4 regions of the Exiguobacterium sp. TDN 0502 genome follow, and region 1 is predicted to be linked to each of the others. Evidence: predicted binding sites of a transcription regulator. Region 1 holds the regulator's gene; each other region holds the start of a gene.
What was found. The regulator Rex, encoded in region 1, represses fermentation and respiration genes when NADH is low (regulators of the CRP and FNR family bind a similar motif). The targets are predictions, from matches to a motif close to TTGTGAAATATTTCACAA.

Region 1 (5,084 bases):
ACAAAGCTATGTCATCCATATCGTCAGCGAAGAGATCGTTGACGCGGTCAATGAGACAGCTGCACCACTCGCTTACGGTGAGAGTGAGCTTAAGCGGACGGATCTAACGCTCGTCGATAGCGATGCGATCGACGTACCGGGCATCGCGGAAGCAAAAATCCGCTTCGAGATGCGCTTGACGCAACACGTTGAGCTAGAAGGTGCCGATCTTTTGATTGGTGAAGTACTGCGCTATCATGTCGCGGATGAACTCGTCGAGTCGTTCCGGATCGACGCGGCAGGATTAAAAGCTGTTGCGCGTTTAGCGGGGAATGATTATGCGACGATCGGAAAGACGTTTACGATTGCCCGACCGACAGAATAATAAAAGCATGAATGTTTGATGTATGGTCAGATTCACTTTGACGACCAATGTTTACATGAACAGTTAAAGAAAAGGGAGTTGAGAGACCGGACCAGATTCCGGAATTTCAACTCCCTTTGTTCATTAGGTTGCCAGTCGACTTTTAAGGTTGCGGATCGACTTCGTTCGAAGAAGTCTCAAGTCCATGTCGTTTACTTCCTTGATAACCATCTAAGAGGTAAAAAACGATGGCCAGTGCCCAAATACCGACACAGCTGATTAAAAAGGCGACCAGTGGAGAAATACTCCCGTAATAGGCCAGAATCATCGGATCATTGAGTTCGACGAACAATTGAGTCGTCAGAAGTGTACAACATAATCCGGAGAGCAGGCTGACAAGAAGACCGCTCCACGTCTGGATGACCAGTCCGATCATACAGGAAATAAGGATGAACAAAGGATAGACGGCATTCAGAGCATCCGGACGGATGAAGGCGGACACGTAGTCCGCATACATCGGGACGAAATAAAGGATGCCGGATAGCAGTCCTTGAATCAAGTTGATGAAAAAGCTTTTCGTTCGCATCAGTGTTGGTTCTCCCATCGTTCCATCAATTCGAGTAGATCAACATCAATCTGATCCCGCTCGGCAGACAGCGCCGTCGCTTTCGGAATATCATTGAAGACTTCCGGTTCACAGAGTAACTGTTCGATTTCCGTTGAACGTTGTTCGAGTCGTTCAATCTCCTGCTCAAGCTGTTCGATCTGTTGACGGCGTTTCTTTTCTTCCTTCTGTGCCTCTTTATCGATCGTCTTCGATGCTGTGACTTTTGCGGCTTTCGCCTCCTCGGCTTCAAGGCGGGCAATCTCTTCTTGTTCCGCCTTCTTCTCCGTATAGTACGAATAGTCACCGAGATACTCTGTCACACCGGTCTCGCTCATCTCGATGACACGGGTCGCGATCCGGTCGATGAAGTAACGGTCGTGGGAGACGAACAGTAGCGTTCCTTCATAGTCGACGAGGGCATTTTCAAGGACCATCTTCGAATCCAGGTCCAAGTGGTTCGTCGGCTCATCGAGGACGAGGACGTTCGTTTTCCGGAGTTTCAGTTTTGCGAGTGCGAGACGTCCGCGTTCGCCACCGGATAACTCGTGGACGATTTTGAAGACGTCGTCACCGCCGAACAGAAATTGTCCGAGGACAGAACGGACTTCCTGTTCGCGCATCAGTGGCCATTCGTTCCAAATCTCATCGATGACACGATTCCGGTCATTGAGCTCTGCCTGCTCTTGATCGTAATAGCCGATCGAGACGCCGGTTCCGAAGCGGAAATCACCGAACAGGGGACGAAGACGTCCGACGAGAACTTTTAGGAGCGTTGACTTCCCGATTCCGTTTGGTCCGACGAGGGCGAGGGATTCGCCGCGTTGCAGGCGGAACGTAATGTCTTTTGAGACGGCCTCTTCGTAACCGATCGCCAGCTGGTTGACTTGCAGGACGTCGTTCCCGCTTTGTTTTTCAATCGGGAAGGACAGGACCGTACTGCGTTCATCGCCATCTGGTCGATCGAGCCGCTCGACCTTCTCGAGCCGCTTCCGGACACTTTGGGCACGTTTTGTCGTCGTCGCCCGGGCGATGTTGCGTTGAATGAAGTCCTGCATCTTCGCGATTTCTTCTTGCTGCTGTTCGAACTGTTTCATTTCCTGGTCATATAACGCTGCCTTTTGCTCCAGATACTTCGTATAGTTCCCGGTGAACTTACGACAGATGTTACGCGAGAGCTCGTAGACGACATTGACGACCTGATCGAGGAAATACCGGTCATGCGAGACGATCAGGACGGCACCGCGGTAGCCGCTGAGATAACTCTCGAGCCAGGCGAGCGTATCGATATCCAGGTGATTGGTCGGCTCATCGAGAATGAGGAGTTCAGGTGCTTGCAGGAGCATCTTCGCTAAGGCGAGACGTGTCCGTTGACCACCGGATAACGTCTGGATCCGGCGCGAATAATCATCCGGATAAAAGCGCATCCCGTGCAGGACGGAGCGGATATTCGCTTCAAACTGATAACCACCGGCTTCTGAGAAGTCATGTTGCGCTTGATCGTATGTCTTCAGGAGACGATCGTAAGCGACCGGATCGTTCAAGATATGCTCCATGCCCATCTCGATCTCCATCCGGCGCAGTGTCCGTTCTTGCTCCTGCAGATGTTCAAAGACGGTCAGCATCTCGTTCCAGATCGTCTCATTCGATTCGAGACCACTGTCTTGCGCGAGATAACCGATTTTGACGTCTTTGCCTTTCATGATGTCACCGGAGTCGTGACTGAGTTCACCGGCAATGATTTTAAGCAAGGTTGATTTACCGGCACCGTTTCGACCGACGAGTGCGATCCGGTCGCGTTCTTGTACTTCGAGTTTGATATTTTCTAAAATCGGCTCGACGCCGAATGATTTCGAGAGTTGGTTGACTTGTAAGAGTATCATTTCCATCCATCCTTCCACCCTTTAGTCTATCACGAACAAAAGCACGCGGTCCTGCGGAATATATTATTTGTGACTCTATGTGAAGTGGTTTACAATCAAGGAGAGTAGAAAGCTTTTTGCAAAGATTTGGGTGCCACGATGGATGTGGCCGAAGGGGGAACTGCAGGATGAATGGACCAGACACAAAAATTCCACAAGCGACAGCAAAACGGTTGCCGCTATATTATCGTTTCATCCAAAGTTTATACAATTCAGGTAAGCTCCGCGTCTCTTCTGCTGAGTTAAGTGAAGCGGTGAAGGTTGATTCAGCAACGATTCGTCGCGATTTTTCCTACTTTGGGGCACTGGGAAAAAAGGGCTATGGATACAACGTCCAACACCTTTTGACGTTTTTCCGGAAAACCTTGAATCAAGATGAGGTGACGAATGTCGCCTTAATCGGGGTCGGTCATCTCGGAACAGCGTTTGCAAATTATAACTTTTTAAAGAATAATAGTACTCGGATAGTCGTTGCGTTTGATGCGGACGAAGAGAAGGTCGGAACAACGACGCATGACGTTCCAATCTATCATGTTTCGGACATGAAAGAGCAAATCGAAGCGAACCAGGTCGATGTCGCCATCTTGACGGTTCCGTCCCAGTTCGCACAGTCAGTAGCGGATGAGTTAGTCGAGTATGGTGTGACAGGCATCCTGAACTTTACGCCTGCACGATTGAACGTGCCGGCAAGTGTCCGGGTCCATCACATCGATTTATCGATCGAGTTGCAGTCGTTAGTTTATTTCATGAAGCATTATTCGCAATCAGCTGAAGGAGTGAAATCATAATGGAAAACCTTATCCCGCTCACACTAGGTATCGGACCTGCGAGCATCGGATTAATCGCAGTCGTCGCGTTGATCATCTTCGGACCGAAGAAGTTACCGGAGTTCGGTCGTGCTGCCGGTCAGACATTGAAAGAGTTCAAGAATGCCACAAACGGCATCATGGACGATGATAAAAAGGACGAACCGAAAGAGAAGTGATTGAATCATGGCGGTTGATCAAGAACAAAGCATGACGTCGCACCTCGACGAACTGCGAAAGCGGATCGTCTGGTCGCTCCTCATCGTCGTCGTCCTGTTCGCTGTCGCGTTTCCGCTCGTCCGACCGCTCGTCCGTTTCCTGCAAGCGGATTTAAAAGAGCTTGGTATCGGCTTGAATGCTTTCAACGTCGCAGATCCTTTAATGTTATATTTAAACCTCGCGTTCATCATTGCGCTGATCTTAGCGTCTCCGTTTTGGATGTACCAACTCTGGGCGTTTGTCCGTCCGGGACTGTATGATAAGGAACAAAAAGCAACATTGACGTATATTCCGGTCATCTTCTTTCTGTTTTTGTCCGGAGTAGCCTTCTCGTATTTCTGGTTGCTACCGTTTCTGCTTGAAGTCTCGACGGATCTCGGGAAGGAACTTGGCATCGAACAAGTCATCGGGGTCGAAAACTATTTTAGTTTCTTGATCCGGTTGACGATGCCGTTCGGTTTATTGTTCCAGCTGCCGGTCGTGACGATGTTCTTAACACGTCTTGGTCTTGTGACGCCACATCTCATGCGGAAAAATCGGAAGTATGCCTACTTCGCATTGTTCGTCGTTGCGGCATTGATTGCCCCGCCGGACGTGACGTCGCATTTGATGATCTCGGTGCCGTTATTCGTTTTGTATGAAATCAGCATCCTGATTTCTGCGCGAACGTATAAAAAGGTCTTGATCCTTGAACAACAGGCAGAGCTTGAACGACAGGCGGATATCATGCGTGAATTGAATAAATGAATCGTGAATTCCTTCCAAATCGTGGAAGGAATTCTTTTTTCGTGAAAGCGTTATTTTTATATTGATAAAGTAGTTAGTGATGCGTATACTAAAGATAATTCATGGGGGCTTAGCTCAGCTGGGAGAGCGTTTGGCTGGCAGCCAAAAGGTCGTCGGTTCGATCCCGATAGTCTCCACCATCTTCATACATCCAACCCTTCGAGCAATCGAAGGGTTTTTGTTTGTTTCCAGTTAAATTCCTCATAATATAATATGGTATGAAAAAGAAATAAATTAAAAAAACAGACAAAACTAAATTGTTTATTCCCATTAAATTCATTAAACTAAAAATACAGAATTTTCGTTTAACTGTTTTACCATCATTTTATTATGGTTTTTTAGAAAAGGAGAAACGAAAGCATGAAGAAGAAGATTGCGCTTATGGCGGCCGTCCTGATGACGTC
Region 2 (5,084 bases), on a different contig from region 1:
AACCTCATCCGGAAAAGTGCTGAAGCGAGATACGTGGATCTTATCTACGGAATCGATGCTTGAATTAAAACAAGTCCAAGCGTTTTGGGACATCGTAAAAGAAGAAGGAGGAAGTCAGTCAGATGGAATACGCCATTGAAATGCGGCGCGCGCTTCATAAAATACCAGAACCGGGGTTCAAGGAATTTAAGACGCAAGCTTTTATATTGGAACAAATTCGTGCCTATCCACCAGACCGTGTCACGTATGATACATTCGAAACAGGTGTCTTTGTCCGGGTGAAAGGATTGACGGGAAACCGGACGATCGGTTACCGAGCGGACATTGATGGATTGCCGATCGAAGAAGCAACAGGACTGCCGTTTTGCTCGGAACATCCAGGCTTCATGCACGCCTGTGGTCACGATATGCATACGTCGATTGCGCTAGGCTTGATGCAACGGATCGTCGAACTCCCGGTCATGGATGATGTCGTCTTTTTATTCCAACCAGCGGAAGAAGGTCCGGGCGGGGCGGAGCCGATGATCAAAAGTCCGTTGTTCGAAAAATATCGTCCAAGTGAGATGTATGGTCTACACGTGGCACCAGAATATCCAGTCGGTACGATTGCGAGTCGCCCGGGTGTCCTGTTTGCAAGTGCTCGGGAAGTCCATATCACGATTTATGGACAAAGCGGTCATGCAGCATTTCCTCACTTGACGATTGATACGGTCGTCGCGCAAGCCGCTCTCATCATGCAATTACAGACGATTGTCAGCCGTTCGATCAATCCGATGAACTGCAGTGTCATTACGATCGGTAGAGTGGATGCAGGTATTCGTGAGAACGTCATTGCCGGAAAAGCAGTCCTTGACGGTACGATGCGTGCACTAAATGGAGAAGATATGGAGAAATTAGAGCGTCGTGTCCGTGAAATCATTCGGGGAATCGAAGCATCGTTCGGGGTCAAGATTGATCTTCAATTCGGAAATCGATACTACGAGGTCGTCAACGACCAGCATATCGTCGATAAATTTTCATCGTTCGTTAAAATGAATGCGAACTACATCGAATGTGATGCAGCGATGACCGGTGAAGATTTCGGTTTCATGCTTAAAGAAATTCCCGGCATGATGTTTTGGCTCGGTGTCGATAATCCGACATCAGGTCTGCATCAACCAACGTTGAACCCAGATGAAGCAGCGATCCCATTCGTCATCGATTTACTCGACCACTACTTCCGGGAATATGTTTAAAAAGTTTTATAGAATAATAAAGGAATTACAGCTTTCCCTTTCGAATTCAAGAACGGGAAAGCTTTTTATATATGTAGGAATAAGAGTTTTCGAACATTTTGTGAAGAAAATCACGTGCATATGTGAACAATTTGTTACATCAAACATTATAAACAGACACAAAGGGTTATGTTCTCTATGATACGGTTATAGACCATATAGAGAAGTATGTTTTAGGAAGAGGGGGCTATATACATGTTCAATGATCCCGTAGTGCTCAGTCGATTGTTGACAGGGCTCACACTAGCGTTTCACATTATATTCGCGACGATTGGCGTCGGGGTACCGCTCATGGTACTGGCAGCTGAATTCATCGGTCTGAAACGAAAAGATCCGGATTATATTTTATTAGCAAGACGGTGGACGCGTGGATATGTCGTCACCGTAGCAGTCGGTGTCGTAACAGGGACAGCAATCGGGCTGCAACTATCATTACTTTGGCCGTCACTCATGCAGGTAGCTGGCCAAACGATTGCCTTACCGCTATTCATGGAGACATTTGCATTCTTCTTTGAAGCGATTTTCCTTGGGATCTACCTGTACACATGGGACCGTTTCAAAAACCCATGGTTGCACTGGTTGATCGGAATTCCGGTCGTCATTGGTGCGACAGCATCAGCGTTCTTCATCACGACGGTCAACTCATTCATGAACTCACCTGAAGGATTTAAGATCGTCAATGGTACATTGACGCAAATCGAACCGTTAAAAGCAATGTTCAACACTGCTACACCGACGAAAGCGACACACGTCATCGTCTCGGCATACTTGACAGTTGCCTTTATCTTAGCGGCGATTGCAGCGTTCCATCTGCTTCGGAAAAAAACGATTTCAGCAGCAGAAACGGCGTATCACAAAAAGGCACTTCGTCTAACTGTCATGGCTGGTCTGATTTTCGCGTTCTCGACAGCACTTGTCGGTGACTTCTCAGGGAAATATTTAGCGAAATACCAGCCGGAAAAACTAGCAGCTGCGGAATGGCATTTTGATACGACCAGTGAAGCCGAACTGATTTTCGGTGGTATTCTGGATCAACAAGAAGACGGTAGTTATGAAATCAAGGGTGCCGTCAAAATTCCATATGCACTCTCGATTCTTGCAGGGGGAGCACCGAACACGGAAGTCATTGGTCTAAACGAGTTTGCAAAAGAAGATCAGGCACCATTGATCGTCCACTACTTCTTCGATATCATGGTATCGATCGGGATGTATCTGGCAGCTATCTCCGCCTTGTTCATCCTAGCGTTCCGCTTGAAAAAACTGAATCCCTATAACAAGTGGATTTTACGAGGGGTATTCATCGGTGGTCCGCTAGCGATGATTTCGATCGAAGCCGGATGGATGTATGCTGAAATCGGTCGTCAACCTTGGACGCTTTATGGCATCATGCGAACAGCGGATGCGGCGACGACGTCAACAGCCGTTGGTCCGATGCTGATTCTATTCAGTGCGCTGTATCTGGTGCTCGGAACGATTTGTACGGTTGTCTTGTTACGGATGTTCAAGAAAAACCCTGTCGGTAAAGAACTTCAAGAACTTGCTGAGAACCACCACGCGCGTGGTGAAGCAATGTTCGTCGATGATAACAAGTAAGGAGGGAACGATTTGGACGTTCAAACACTAGGGATTACGGTCCTTTGGACTTTCCTGTACGGATATCTCATCGTTGCCTCAATTGACTTCGGTGCTGGATTTTATGCTTTCTATTCGAAATACACGAAGCGAGACCATTTAACGAATCGCTTGATTCTTCGTTACCTCTCTCCTGTCTGGGAGGTAACGAACGTCTTCTTCGTCTTCTTCTTCGTCGGACTTGTCGGGTTCTTCCCGGATACGGCTTATTATTTTGGTACGGCTTTACTCGTACCGGCCTCCATCGTACTCGTATTGATTGCGATTCGTGGTAGTTTTTATGCCTTTGCCAATTATGGCTCTAATAACAGTATGTTCTATACATTCCTATACGGTGCAACGGGTCTTTTGATTCCGGCAGCGATGTCGACGACGTTGACGATCAGTCAAGGTGGTTTCATCCGGAAAACGAATGAAACGGTCGAATTTCTAGGTACAAAACTGTTTTCGAATTTCTATTCGTGGACAGTCGTAGCGCTCGCAATCGTATCCGTTTTGTACATCAGTGCCATGTTTTTACTGTTTTATGCAGATAAAGCGAAGGATGAAGGTGCAACTCCTTTGATTCGTAAATGGGCCCTTTTCTGGAGCGGACCGACGATTCTTGTCTGTGCACTTGTCTTCTTCGGTTTGAAAAATCAAGCCGCATGGCATTATGAAAACATCCTGAACGGAAACTGGTGGTGGTTTGCTGCAAGTTTCATTTTCTTCCTCATCGCTGTGACACTTGTCTACATGAAGAAGAATTATGGGATTGCCTTCGTTGCGGTCATGCTACAGTATGGAGTGGCATGGTTCGGTTACGGTTATACGCACTTACCGTATATCTTGTATCCATATATCGATATCAACAAAGCGGTCGTTAACGAAACGATGGCTTCCGCACTCGTCGTCGTCTTCATCTTCGGGCTCTTACTCTTGATTCCGGCGTTGTACTTGATTTTACGACTCTTCTTGTTCGATAACGATTATGTACGTGGGAGATCCTCAAAATAATGGATGAATAAACGCCTCTGCGAATCGCAGGGGCGTTTATAGTAATTTTAAAATGAATCGGGTACACTACTAAGGAAGAGCGATTGTGAAGGAGAGTTGTGAAAATGAATGGAGAGTTTGCAGTAATTGGACTAGGGCGTTTTGGTGGCTCTATCGTCCGAGAACTATCAAAAAATGGTTACGATGTCTTAGCGATTGATTCAGACGAAGAGCGAGTCAATGAATTCATGGGAATTGCGACGCACTCGGTCATTGCAGATACGACAGATGAAAATGTCTTGAAAAGTCTCGGGATTCGAAACTTTGATCATGTCATCGTCGCTATCGGTGAGAACATTCAAGCGTCTATCTTAACGACATTGATTTTAAAGGAATTAGGCGTACAATCGATTACCGTTAAAGCGACGAATGATTACCATGAAAAGGTATTGCGGAAAATCGGTGCGGATTTCATCGTTCATCCGGAGCGAGACATGGGTGTCCGAATTGCAAACGGTTTGATGAGTTCAAATATTCTCGACTATCTGGATTTATCACAAGAGTTTTCGATCGTCGAAATCAAAGTCAGTGACAAGATGGCGAATAAAACGTTGATTGATCTCGATCTCCGAAGTAAGTATGGGGCGAACGTCGTTGCGATTAAACGTGGCGAAACGGTCATGATTTCTCTTCAGGCGGACGAGATGATTGAAAAAGGGGATTATCTTGTCGTCATTGGTGAAAATGAAGACCTTGATCGATTAGAACGGGCTATCCATAAAGTAAAGAACTAAAAAAAGCTGAGGCACGCCTCAGCTTTTGTATATATCGATCAAATGAGTTGGAATTCCTTAAGACCATGTGCGATGCCGTCGTCTAGAATCGATTTCGTGACATAGTCAGCAGCGGCTTTCGTTTCCGGAAGGCCGTTGCCCATCGCGATACCAGTACCGACGTAGCGGAGCATCTCTAAATCGTTGAGGGCGTCCCCAAAAGCAAAGGTATCCTCCCGGCGAATGTTCGTCAGCTTCAGGAACTGTTTGATGCCTTCCGCTTTCGAAGAACCGACATTGATGACATCCATCGCATGGGGATGCCAGCGAATGAAATCAAACGCATCATACCGCTTGACGTACTCGGCTTCTTCTTCCGCCGTACAGTAGACAAGCGTTTGAAACACATCATGTGATAAAAAGGCCTCTT
Region 3 (5,084 bases), on a different contig from region 1:
TTGTGATGGGGGATGACTGGAAAGGGGAGTTCGACTTCCTGAAGGATCATTGTGAAGTCGTGTACCTCAGTCGGACAGAAGGTATCTCAACGAGCCAGATTAAAACGGAATTAGCTTCGAAGTGAGTGAAAAAAGACCACACGGCAAACGTGCGGTCTTTCTTCGTGGAAGGGCAGGATGGAAAGTGATTAGAGAAGGAATCGTGTGGACGTACCTTTTATTATTTCGTATATGTTATGGCGTCTTTCGATGGCTACCGCTTCGATCGGTCACGTTGTTTTGGGTGACTTACGGTGATAACGTCAAACCTGTCAATGATCAATTGGCGCGATGCTTACCGGCCGAAAAGCGGTATCTGGTCTATGATCATGCTTTCATGAAGCATCCGGGAACATGGAAACCGCATCGGATGCTTCGTTTCCGCCGTTTACGCTTCATTCGGCTTGCTTATCTGCTAGCGACGTCTCGAACAGTCTTCGTCGACAATTATGTCGCGGAATTCAGCGTGGCGAAAACACGGCAAGGAACACGACGTATCCAGCTTTGGCACGCGGCGGGAACGCTTAAACAGTTTGGGTTGACTTCGACCAAAAGTCTTTTTGTATCAGAACGGACACGGGATCGTTTTCGTCGAGTCTATCAAGAGTACGGTGATTTCATCGTTCCGGGCATGCGATGTGCGACGCAGTTCATGGCACCGCATGATTTGAAACGGTCTCATTTCAAACCACTCGGTATACCGCGAACGGACTATTGGTTTGATGTGGACCAACGGACACGACGCACGAATGAATTAAAAGACCGTTACGTACAGGCTGACAGGCGTGTATTGTTATATGCTCCGACGTATCGTGAGTACAAGGGAGCGGAAAATCAGGCGATTCAGCAATTCGGACAGCTCGCCCGAAACGGATGGACGGTCCTCATCAAGTTGCATCCAACGATGCGAACACTGTCGACATACCGTTCGGAACACGTCCATCTTGTGGATGATACGTATTCCATCAATGACTATTTGCTGATCACGGATGTAGTGGTGACCGATTATTCATCGATTCCTTTTGAGAGCTGCCTTCTCGAGATTCCGACGTTCTTATATACACCGGATATCGATACGTATCGTCAGTTGCCTGGACTGATCGATCAGTATCCGAAACCGTTACCTGTCCGACAGACAGAACGGATGGAGCAATTGATGGAGTGGATCATGTCGGATACGGTATTAGATGAAAGTCGACAGAAGATGAAGGAATTTCAAGCCGACTGGTATGATCAAACACCGGGACGGGCAGTGGATCGTATCCTACGCTACTATTATGATCTCAATCGATGATGTAAATGCCTGACGCGATTAGAGTGTAATCATTCGAAAGTGTCAGGATTTTTATAAATTTTATATGTGAAAAGTTGAACAAAGTTTGACGATCTTTTGAAAATCAATTCTTTTGAACTGTGATGTTCTATACTGAAAGTAGAATGATACGAAAGGAGAAATGGATATGCTGACTTGCGGAACGACTGAAGCCAATACGTTCGTCTTATCGCCTGAGACCAGAACGGTACTGGAGAGCTTCATGACGGAAACGACGTTCAAAAAGGATTCCATCGTGTGTTGGGAAGGGGAAATGAATGATAAGTTGTTTTATGTGAAACAAGGAGGCGTCAAACTATCGAAGTTGACGAAAAAAGGCAGTCCATTACTCATGTTCTTATATTTCAAAGGCGATTTATTCGGGGAATTCGATGTCGGAGAGGCATTCCCGAGTTCCTATAGCATCGAGACGATGGAAGACAGCGTCATCGGCTTCTTATCAAAAGCACAGTTAGAGGAGCTCATGAAAAAGGACGGTACTTTTGCACTTGAAATCATGCGGTGGCAAGCCTTAATGCGGAAACAGACGGAGACCAAATTGCGTGACTTGCTATTGTTCGGAAAACCGGGTGCGTTAGCTTCGACATTACTTCGTCTCGTCGCGATGGAAGGGGAACAAACGGGAGAAAGTTATCGTCTTGCAAAACGTCCATCCGACGGGGAGTTCGGTCAATTGATCGGGGCACCGCGTGAAACCGTCAACCGCATGTTCTCCCAGTGGAAAAAAGACGGTGTTATTTCGATGACGGCAAAAGAAATCATCATTCACGATATCCAATACTTGCGAGATCTCTGTCATTGTGAAGGATGCCCAGCAGGTGTTTGTCGAATTTAATAGATGGTATACGAACAATCCAAACGTGAAGCAGAATTTTTCTGTCTCAGGTTTGGATTTTTTTGCGTATGAGTAGCCGTTTCTTCACTTGTTCAGATGTGAACTTTCTGTGTGTTTTTAGAAAGAAAAGTGCGTATTCTTCACATTTAAAGTGATATATATCACAGTTTCCAAACTTGCTGAATTCTTACAATAAAGACAAGTTCAAAGCAGGAGAGGAGTGATCACCATGGGCCAAAAATCAGAATCGAACCTTAGAGGAACATTCGTTGCCGTCCTGATTGTAGCGGGTGTCATCATTGGGATGTGGAGCTCAATCTTTCTATTATTCTTATCACGGTAAGGAGGAGTCACGATGCATATTCATCGTCTAGAAAAAATCTGGCTGATCTTCGGGGCAGCGATGCTTGGGGTCTTTTTAACCATCATCGGCGTATCCGCTTTTGCTTCTGGGAATCAACCGCCATCCGATGCAACATTGATTGATCCGACGAAAGTCGATCAAACGAAACCGTTCGACAAACCAGGACTGAAAAAAATCGATGACGACCGCTATGAAGCGATCATCGTTTCACAGGCCTTCCAGTTCACACCGAAGGACATGGTGATTCCAAAAGGGGCGACGGTTGACTTCCTCGTCACGTCGAAGGATGTCGTCCATGGGTTTGAGATCGTCAAAACGAACGTCAACATGATGGTCGTTCCGGGACATATCAATTCGATCGAGTACACATTCAAGGAAGCAGGAGAGTACCTGGTCGTTTGTAATGAGTATTGCGGAACAGGTCATCACATGATGTCTACAAAAATCAAGGTGGTGGAATAAGATGAATGCCATTTCAAAAAAATTAAGACAGTTCGAGATGGAGCGTGGTCTGCCTGCTACCGTCATCGGTATCAAGGAAGCGAAGCTCGCTTTCGCACATGTCAGTTTTTCACTCGTTGCCTTATTGATTGGTGGTTTATGTGGACTACTACAAACGATGGTTCGTACAGGTGTCATTCCAGAAATTGCTGGAGTTGGCTACTATGAGCTTCTCACTGCACACGGATTGATGCTTGCAATCGTCTTTACGACATTATTTATCTTTGGATTACTGTTCTCATTTTTAGGACAATCATTCGGGCGTTTCGAAGACTTTCCTCGGCGTCTCGGGTGGGTCGGATTCTGGTTCATGATCCTTGGTGTCGTCCTCGTCACGTGGATGGTACTTGCAGGGGAAGCTTCCGTCCTCTATACATTCTATGCACCACTCAAGGCACATCCGGTCTTTTATATCGGACTTGTCATCTTCGTCGTCGGAACGTGGATCGCTTCGGGTGCTATGTTCCGGATGTATGCCGATTACAAGCGGGAGCATCCGGGGGTCCATCCGCCGCTGCAAGCATATATGAGTATCATGACTGCCCTGTTATGGGTCGTTGCGACACTTGGAGTGGCTGCGACGATTCTCTTCCAATTGCTGCCGTTATCTCTCGGCTGGACGGATAAGGTCGGGATCGAACTATCACGGACGCTATTTTGGTACTTTGGTCATCCGCTCGTTTATTTTTGGTTGTTACCGGCATATATCGTCTGGTACACGGTCATTCCGAAAATCGTCGGCGGGAAGATTTTTTCTGACGCGTTAGCACGGATGTCTTTCTTACTGTTCTTACTCTTTTCGTTTCCAGTTGGTTTTCACCATCAGTTGCTTGAGCCGGGTATTTCAGCATTTTGGAAATATGTCCAAGTCGTACTAACGTTTCTCGTCATCATCCCATCCTTGATGACAGCCTTCTCGATGTTTGCGACATTTGAGTTAGCAGGTCGCCGGAAGGGTGCAACGGGAGTATTTGGTTGGGTGAAGAAGATGCCATACCGGGACGTCCGTTTTCTTGCACCGTTCATCGGAATGTTGTTCTTCATTCCGGCAGGTGCCGGCGGCGTCATCAACGCATCGCATCAACTGAATATCATCGTCCATAATACGTTATGGGTCACTGGACACTTTCATATCACGGTCGGTGCGGCTGTGGCACTGACGTTTTTCGGTACTGCCTACTGGCTTGTCCCGCTCTTACGTGGTCGGACATTAACAGCGGCAATGAATCGTCTCGGATTGATTCAAACGGCTGCTTGGACGATCGGAATGCTCTTCATGTCGACGGCGATGCATATTTCAGGACTACTTGGTAATCCACGACGGACCGGTCCCGCTGCTTACTTCAAAGATTCAATCGTTGCCGGCTGGATTCCGTATCATGTCGCAATGGCGATTGGTGGAACGATTTTATTCATCTCGATTCTGTTGTTCTTGTATGCGATGTTCCAACTCGCTTTCCGAACTCCAAAAGGAACGGAAGAATTTCCGATTGCTGAAACAGAAGAAGAAGCGATGGCAACCCCGCTTTTCTTTGAGAACTGGAAGTTATGGATCTTCGTAACGTTTGCGTTAATTGCGTTTGCGTATACCGTGCCGATTTGGCATATGATCGAAAATGCTCCTCCAGGCGCGCCGGGATGGAAGTTGTGGTGATCTATATATAAATGAAGCACCCCGCTTATTCTCTAGAAAGAGGATGAGCGGGGTGCTTGTTCGTGGGCATACAGAATAAGTAATGAAGTCCAAAATCTTATTTGACGAGATTATGCTTGAAGGCATAGACGACGGCTTGTGTCCGGTCGACGACATCCAGTTTCGATAGAATATTCGAAACGTGTGTCTTGACGGTTTTCAGGGAGATGAACAATTCGTCTGCGATTTCCTGATTCGCCATACCGCGAGCCATCAGCTGCAGGACTTCTTGCTCACGTTCCGTTAGATCGTCATGTAAATGGGTCGTAGGACGACGAAGGCGTTCCATCATTTTACCGGTCACTTGTGCTGCCATGAC
Region 4 (5,084 bases), on a different contig from region 1:
TGGTCATTCTTCTGGTCTCGGTGCAATGTTGCCTTCTTCGATATCAAGCAGTAAATCAATCAACTCAGCACAGAATTCAGGATACTGACGAAGTAACGCATCTTCTCCGACTTCATCGACGAAATCCGTCAACAACGCTAAGACTTCTGGGACTAGAGCGCGCGCTACCTTCATGTAGGCAATCGCAAAGCGCCACTTCCCCGAAATATAGAGCAGTTTTCCAATTAACAGATCACCCGGTTCGACTTCAATCTCAGTCAAATCGGTCTGATACGTCTGTTTCGACATGAAATCAACGACGCCATCTGCCTCAACTTGAAACAGTGAAGGCATCGGATCCGCTAATCCACGTAAGGCACGATAGAGACTAGGCGATAACTCTTCTTTTACTTGCTCAAGAAAACGACCGTGCGGCGTTTTCCCTTGATCATCCGTTTCATAGAAGATCGCCCAATCGACAAAGAGATCCCGGAACAACTCAGCATCTTTTAAATACCAACGTCCTTCCGTCGCAATCTCTTCAATGAAAGCGACCCAATCCGTACTGCGTGCTGTCGCTGCCTCTTGGTACATCTTTTTCAAGGCTGCATTCATTTCCGCTTCCGAAACCGTCGTTGGAAATGGAATTACTTTTCGATCGTTCTTCATTTCGATCGCCCTTTCCGGTGAGGAGTAGCCGGTCGTTTAATCGTCTGAGGAGCTGTGAATTCACGCTTTGGAATCACTTCCCCACGGTAGATTTCCATTGGTTCCATCTCGACACCCATTTGCTTCGCAAGTGTTTTTAAGTGCTTTAAATCCTGATCCGTGACAAGAGCAAGTACCATCCCGTTTGCGTTCCCGCGCCCTGTCCGTCCTGAACGGTGAACAAAGTCGTCAAGCGACTCCGGCAAATCGTAATGAACGACGTGCGTGACCGCTTCGATATCAAGTCCACGTGCCGCAAGACCTGTCGTGACGAGTAAAGGGAACTCCCCTTTTTTATAAGAACGCAATGTCTCCATCCGCTCCCGTTTGCCTTTTTCAGCATCTAGAATCCGGTACTTCAGAGAAAATTTACTCAATTCACCATTCAACGGTCCGAGGAAGGAACGATTGTTGATGAATGTCAGTACTTTTGATCCTTGCATGTTCGCGAGACGACGGAGTAATTCAGGTTTTTGACGACGTGATGTCTCTAGGTATCCGAATGTCACCTGATTGTTGACGACTCGCTCGACACGGACCGTTTCCGGCTCGTTCGCAAGCGTCCGTCCCCATTCTGCCGTCCGCTCCGGTAATGTTGCCGATACGAAAGCGAGTTGGCGATCGCGTAGTGCACTGTTTGCGATTCGTGTTGCCGATTCACTCATCCCACTTTCATAGATTTGATCCGCTTCATCTAAGACGATCAATTTCACCTTGTGCATCTTCAGCTTCTTCGAATCGATCAACTCGACAAGGCGTCCCGGTGTTCCGACGATGATTTGTGGTTTTTTCTTCAACCGCTCATACTGTCGCTTTAATTCAACCCCACCGATGAATGCGCCTGATTTGATGCCGCTTCCTTGCGCAAACAATTGAATGACTTGGTGAATTTGCATGACGAGTTCCCGTGTTGGCGCCGTGATGACGACTTGCACATGCGGTTCTTCTACTTCAATCTTTTCTAAAGCCGGAATGACATAGGCGAGCGTCTTTCCTGTTCCTGTCGGCGCTTCAGCCAGGACATCTTTTCCTTCGCGCAACAACGGAATCGCTTGTTCTTGAACAGGCATCAAGTCCTTGAAGCGAGCCCGTTCCCATGCTTCCTGTAAAAATGGTTTTGTAAAATTCATAACGATTTCTCCTACTCTCTTAATTCCATCATGCCGTTACGTATTCGACATGATCTCCTGATGCATCACGGTAACCCCGTAACGTCTGTGTATATTCATTTCCTGCATCGAGCAATCGAATGTGGAACCGGATTTCTGCTTCACCAGCTTCTTCTTCTAGAATCTCGAATCCTTGGATGACACGATCCTGTAACTCAGCAGCGAGTGCCGGATACTCGGCAAGACTTGCATACGTCGCTTTTACGTCAATCGGACGGCGAACAAGCGCAATCCAATACGATTCATCATAGCCGATAAAGTCTTCATAATCAAAGTCATCTTCAAACCGAATCCAAAATCCGTCACTTTCGAATTCCGTGATCATGCCGGTTCGTGTCGAACCGTCCGATCCGATTTTTAGCGAGACCCAGTCTCCCGACTGATAGTCTCCTTGTTGTGTTAATGACACATACTCCATTTGGCACACCTCCACGTTCTATATTCCCTTTTTCATTGTCAACGATACGTCCTAAAAACACAAGATACCGTCGCGTGACATTCCTCACAGTTTCGACTGTTCTAGTCAATCTTTTTCAAATCAACTCATACAGTTTCTAAAAAACCTTGAATTAGCAACACCAAACTGTTTTTTTGAACAATTCTCATATGAATACAGAAATAAAGAAAGCTCGTCATATCAACGTTTGTTCACTTGTTAAAACATTCACATGAACGTAAAGGGAATGCACCCCTCCTTTTGTTACACTATTCACATAAGGAACTGATGATTAGCTCAATATTAAAGGAGTGGTATCCATGTTATTAGAAAAAACAAGTGCCTGGACAAGCTTTACGCCCGGTGAATGGGTAAAAGCGATCGATGTCGCGGATTTCATCCGACTCAATCGCACGGAATATACAGGAGATGATCACTTTTTAGTTGGTCCGACGCAGGCAACAGAACAGCTTTGGCAACAAATTCTACAGCTGACGAATGAGGAACGACAACGTGGTGGAGTTTACGCCGTTGATGCCAATACACCTTCAACGATCCTCTCGCATGGTGCAGGGTATCTGAATCGCTCACTTGAAAAAATCGTCGGTTTACAGACGGATGAACCGTTCAAGCGTTCCATTCATCCGAACGGCGGAATTCGGATGGTGAATGATGCCTTAGCTGCATATGGTTTTGAAGCAGATGAGACGGTCACGAAAACCTTCAGCGAGTACCGGAAAACACATAACCAAGGCGTTTTTGATGCCTATACTCCGGAAATGCGCGCAGCGCGTAAAGCCGGTATCATCACAGGTTTACCAGACGCCTACGGACGCGGTCGGATCATCGGTGACTATCGTCGCGTTGCGTTGTACGGCACAGCACGTTTGATTGAGGATCGGAAGCGTGACTTAAAGGCGCGTGGCGGATTCTTATCCGAATCAATGATCCGTGACCGCGAAGAAATGAACGAACAATTGCGTGCACTGACGGAACTGACGGAACTCGGAACACGCTACGGTTTTGACCTGTCCCGTCCGGCGGAAACCGCCCAGGAAGCATTCCAGTGGGTCTACCTTGCTTATCTCGCTGCCATCAAGGAACAAAACGGGGCAGCCATGTCACTCGGCCGCGTCTCGACGTTCCTCGATATTTATGTCGAACGTGATTTTGCGACCGGTCGCTTGACGGAAGAGACAGCACAAGAACTCGTCGATCATTTCGTCATGAAGCTTCGGATCGTCAAATTCTTACGGACACCGGACTATAATGATTTGTTCTCAGGTGACCCGACGTGGGTAACGGAATCAATCGGTGGAATGAGTGAAGATGGGCGATCAAACGTCACGAAAAGTTCATTCCGCTTCTTACACACGCTCTCGACACTCGGTCCGGCACCGGAACCGAATCTAACCGTTCTCTGGTCTACTCAGCTTCCACGCGGATTCAAGGAATTTTGCGCGAAGATGTCGATCGTTTCAAGCTCGATTCAATATGAAAACGATGATTTGATGTTGCCGGTCTACGGGGATGATTACGGTATCGCTTGTTGTGTCTCCGCGATGAAGATCGGGAAACAGATGCAGTTCTTCGGTGCACGGGCAAACCTGGCAAAAGCATTACTCTATACGATCAATGGCGGAATGGACGAGAAGCTCAAAATCCAAGTCGCCCCCGCAAGTCCATTGATGCTCGATGACATACTCGATTACGAGACCGTCATGGCAGCTTATGATCGTCAACTCGATTGGCTCGCAGAACTGTACGTCAACACACTGAATGTCATCCACTTTATGCATGATAAATACAGTTACGAACGGATTGAGATGGCCTTACACGATCCGGAAATCTTACGGACGATGGCATGCGGTATCGCTGGTTTATCAGTCGTTGCTGATAGTCTATCCGCCATCCGTTACGCGACAGTCCGTCCAATCCGGGATGCGGATGGGATTGCAGTTGATTTCAAGATCGAAGGCGAGTTTCCGAAGTTCGGGAATAACGATGAACGGGTCGACCAGATGGCGGTTGATCTCGTGACACTGTTCATGGAGAAAATCCGTAAACACCCAACGTATCGCAATGCGCTCCCGACACAGTCTGTCCTGACGATCACTTCAAACGTCGTTTACGGTAAAAAGACAGGGAATACGCCGGATGGACGCCGTGCCGGTGAACCGTTCGCTCCGGGGGCTAACCCGATGCATGGACGCGATACTCGTGGTGCTGTCGCCGCTCTGACGTCTGTCGGAAAACTGCCGTACGAACATGCACTCGATGGTATTTCGTACACGTTCTCGATTGTTCCAAAAGCACTTGGTAAGGATGAAGCCACACGTATTCGCAATACGGTCGGTTTACTTGACGGATACATGGGCGGTACGACTTCAAAAGGACATCACCTGAACGTTAACGTCTTTGACCGTGAGACGTTACTTGATGCCATGGAACATCCGGAACAGTATCCACAGTTAACGATCCGAGTATCCGGTTATGCCGTCAACTTCATTAAACTGACACGTGAACAACAGATCGATGTCATCAATCGCACGTTCCACGGTTCTCTTTAAAATGATGTGTAGTATGTGAAAGGAAGTGAGCAAGATGACCTATGGTATGATCCATTCCGTTGAATCATGTGGAACAGTCGATGGTCCTGGCATTCGATTCATCGTCTTTACGCAAGGATGTCCACTACGGTGTCAATACTGTCATAACGTCGATACATGGGAGTTCGGTTGTGGACGGCGTGTCTCTGCAGACGAAGTCGTAAAAGAAGCGATCAGCTATCG

Region 2: a site for Rex is predicted at 1,334-1,351, ahead of ACRPK8_RS04575 (cytochrome ubiquinol oxidase subunit I). Genes of this name have one in related genera too.
Region 3: a site for Rex is predicted at 2,357-2,374, ahead of ACRPK8_RS08315 (cytochrome c oxidase subunit 2A). Genes of this name have one in related genera too.
Region 4: a site for Rex is predicted at 2,509-2,526, ahead of pflB (formate C-acetyltransferase). Genes of this name have one in related genera too.

The regions. Positions count from the first base shown of each region.
Region 1 is NZ_JBOZGJ010000009.1:116,763-121,846, reverse strand. It holds gene ACRPK8_RS11040 (flavin reductase family protein) at 1-364, shown strand, start outside; gene ACRPK8_RS11035 (hypothetical protein) at 507-929, opposite strand; gene ACRPK8_RS11030 (ATP-binding cassette domain-containing protein) at 929-2,830, opposite strand; gene ACRPK8_RS11025 (redox-sensing transcriptional repressor Rex) at 2,998-3,657, shown strand; gene ACRPK8_RS11020 (twin-arginine translocase TatA/TatE family subunit) at 3,657-3,854, shown strand; gene tatC (twin-arginine translocase subunit TatC) at 3,862-4,641, shown strand; tRNA gene ACRPK8_RS11010 (tRNA-Ala) at 4,745-4,820, shown strand; gene ACRPK8_RS11005 (S8 family serine peptidase) at 5,041-5,084, shown strand, end outside.
Region 2 is NZ_JBOZGJ010000002.1:268,082-273,165, reverse strand. It holds gene ACRPK8_RS04585 (LysR family transcriptional regulator) at 1-139, shown strand, start outside; gene ACRPK8_RS04580 (N-acetyldiaminopimelate deacetylase) at 123-1,235, shown strand; gene ACRPK8_RS04575 (cytochrome ubiquinol oxidase subunit I) at 1,470-2,867, shown strand; gene ACRPK8_RS04570 (cytochrome d ubiquinol oxidase subunit II) at 2,880-3,902, shown strand; gene ACRPK8_RS04565 (potassium channel family protein) at 4,007-4,675, shown strand; gene ACRPK8_RS04560 (Cof-type HAD-IIB family hydrolase) at 4,714-5,084, opposite strand, start outside.
Region 3 is NZ_JBOZGJ010000006.1:65,080-70,163, reverse strand. It holds gene tagD (glycerol-3-phosphate cytidylyltransferase) at 1-125, shown strand, start outside; gene ACRPK8_RS08325 (CDP-glycerol glycerophosphotransferase family protein) at 203-1,333, shown strand; gene ACRPK8_RS08320 (Crp/Fnr family transcriptional regulator) at 1,500-2,207, shown strand; gene ACRPK8_RS08315 (cytochrome c oxidase subunit 2A) at 2,437-2,550, shown strand; gene ACRPK8_RS08310 (cytochrome c oxidase subunit II) at 2,563-3,033, shown strand; gene ACRPK8_RS08305 (b(o/a)3-type cytochrome-c oxidase subunit 1) at 3,035-4,726, shown strand; gene ACRPK8_RS08300 (response regulator) at 4,824-5,084, opposite strand, start outside.
Region 4 is NZ_JBOZGJ010000006.1:52,881-57,964, forward strand. It holds gene ACRPK8_RS08240 (hypothetical protein) at 4-648, opposite strand; gene ACRPK8_RS08245 (DEAD/DEAH box helicase) at 645-1,817, opposite strand; gene ACRPK8_RS08250 (hypothetical protein) at 1,846-2,274, opposite strand; gene pflB (formate C-acetyltransferase) at 2,613-4,862, shown strand; gene pflA (pyruvate formate-lyase-activating protein) at 4,897-5,084, shown strand, end outside.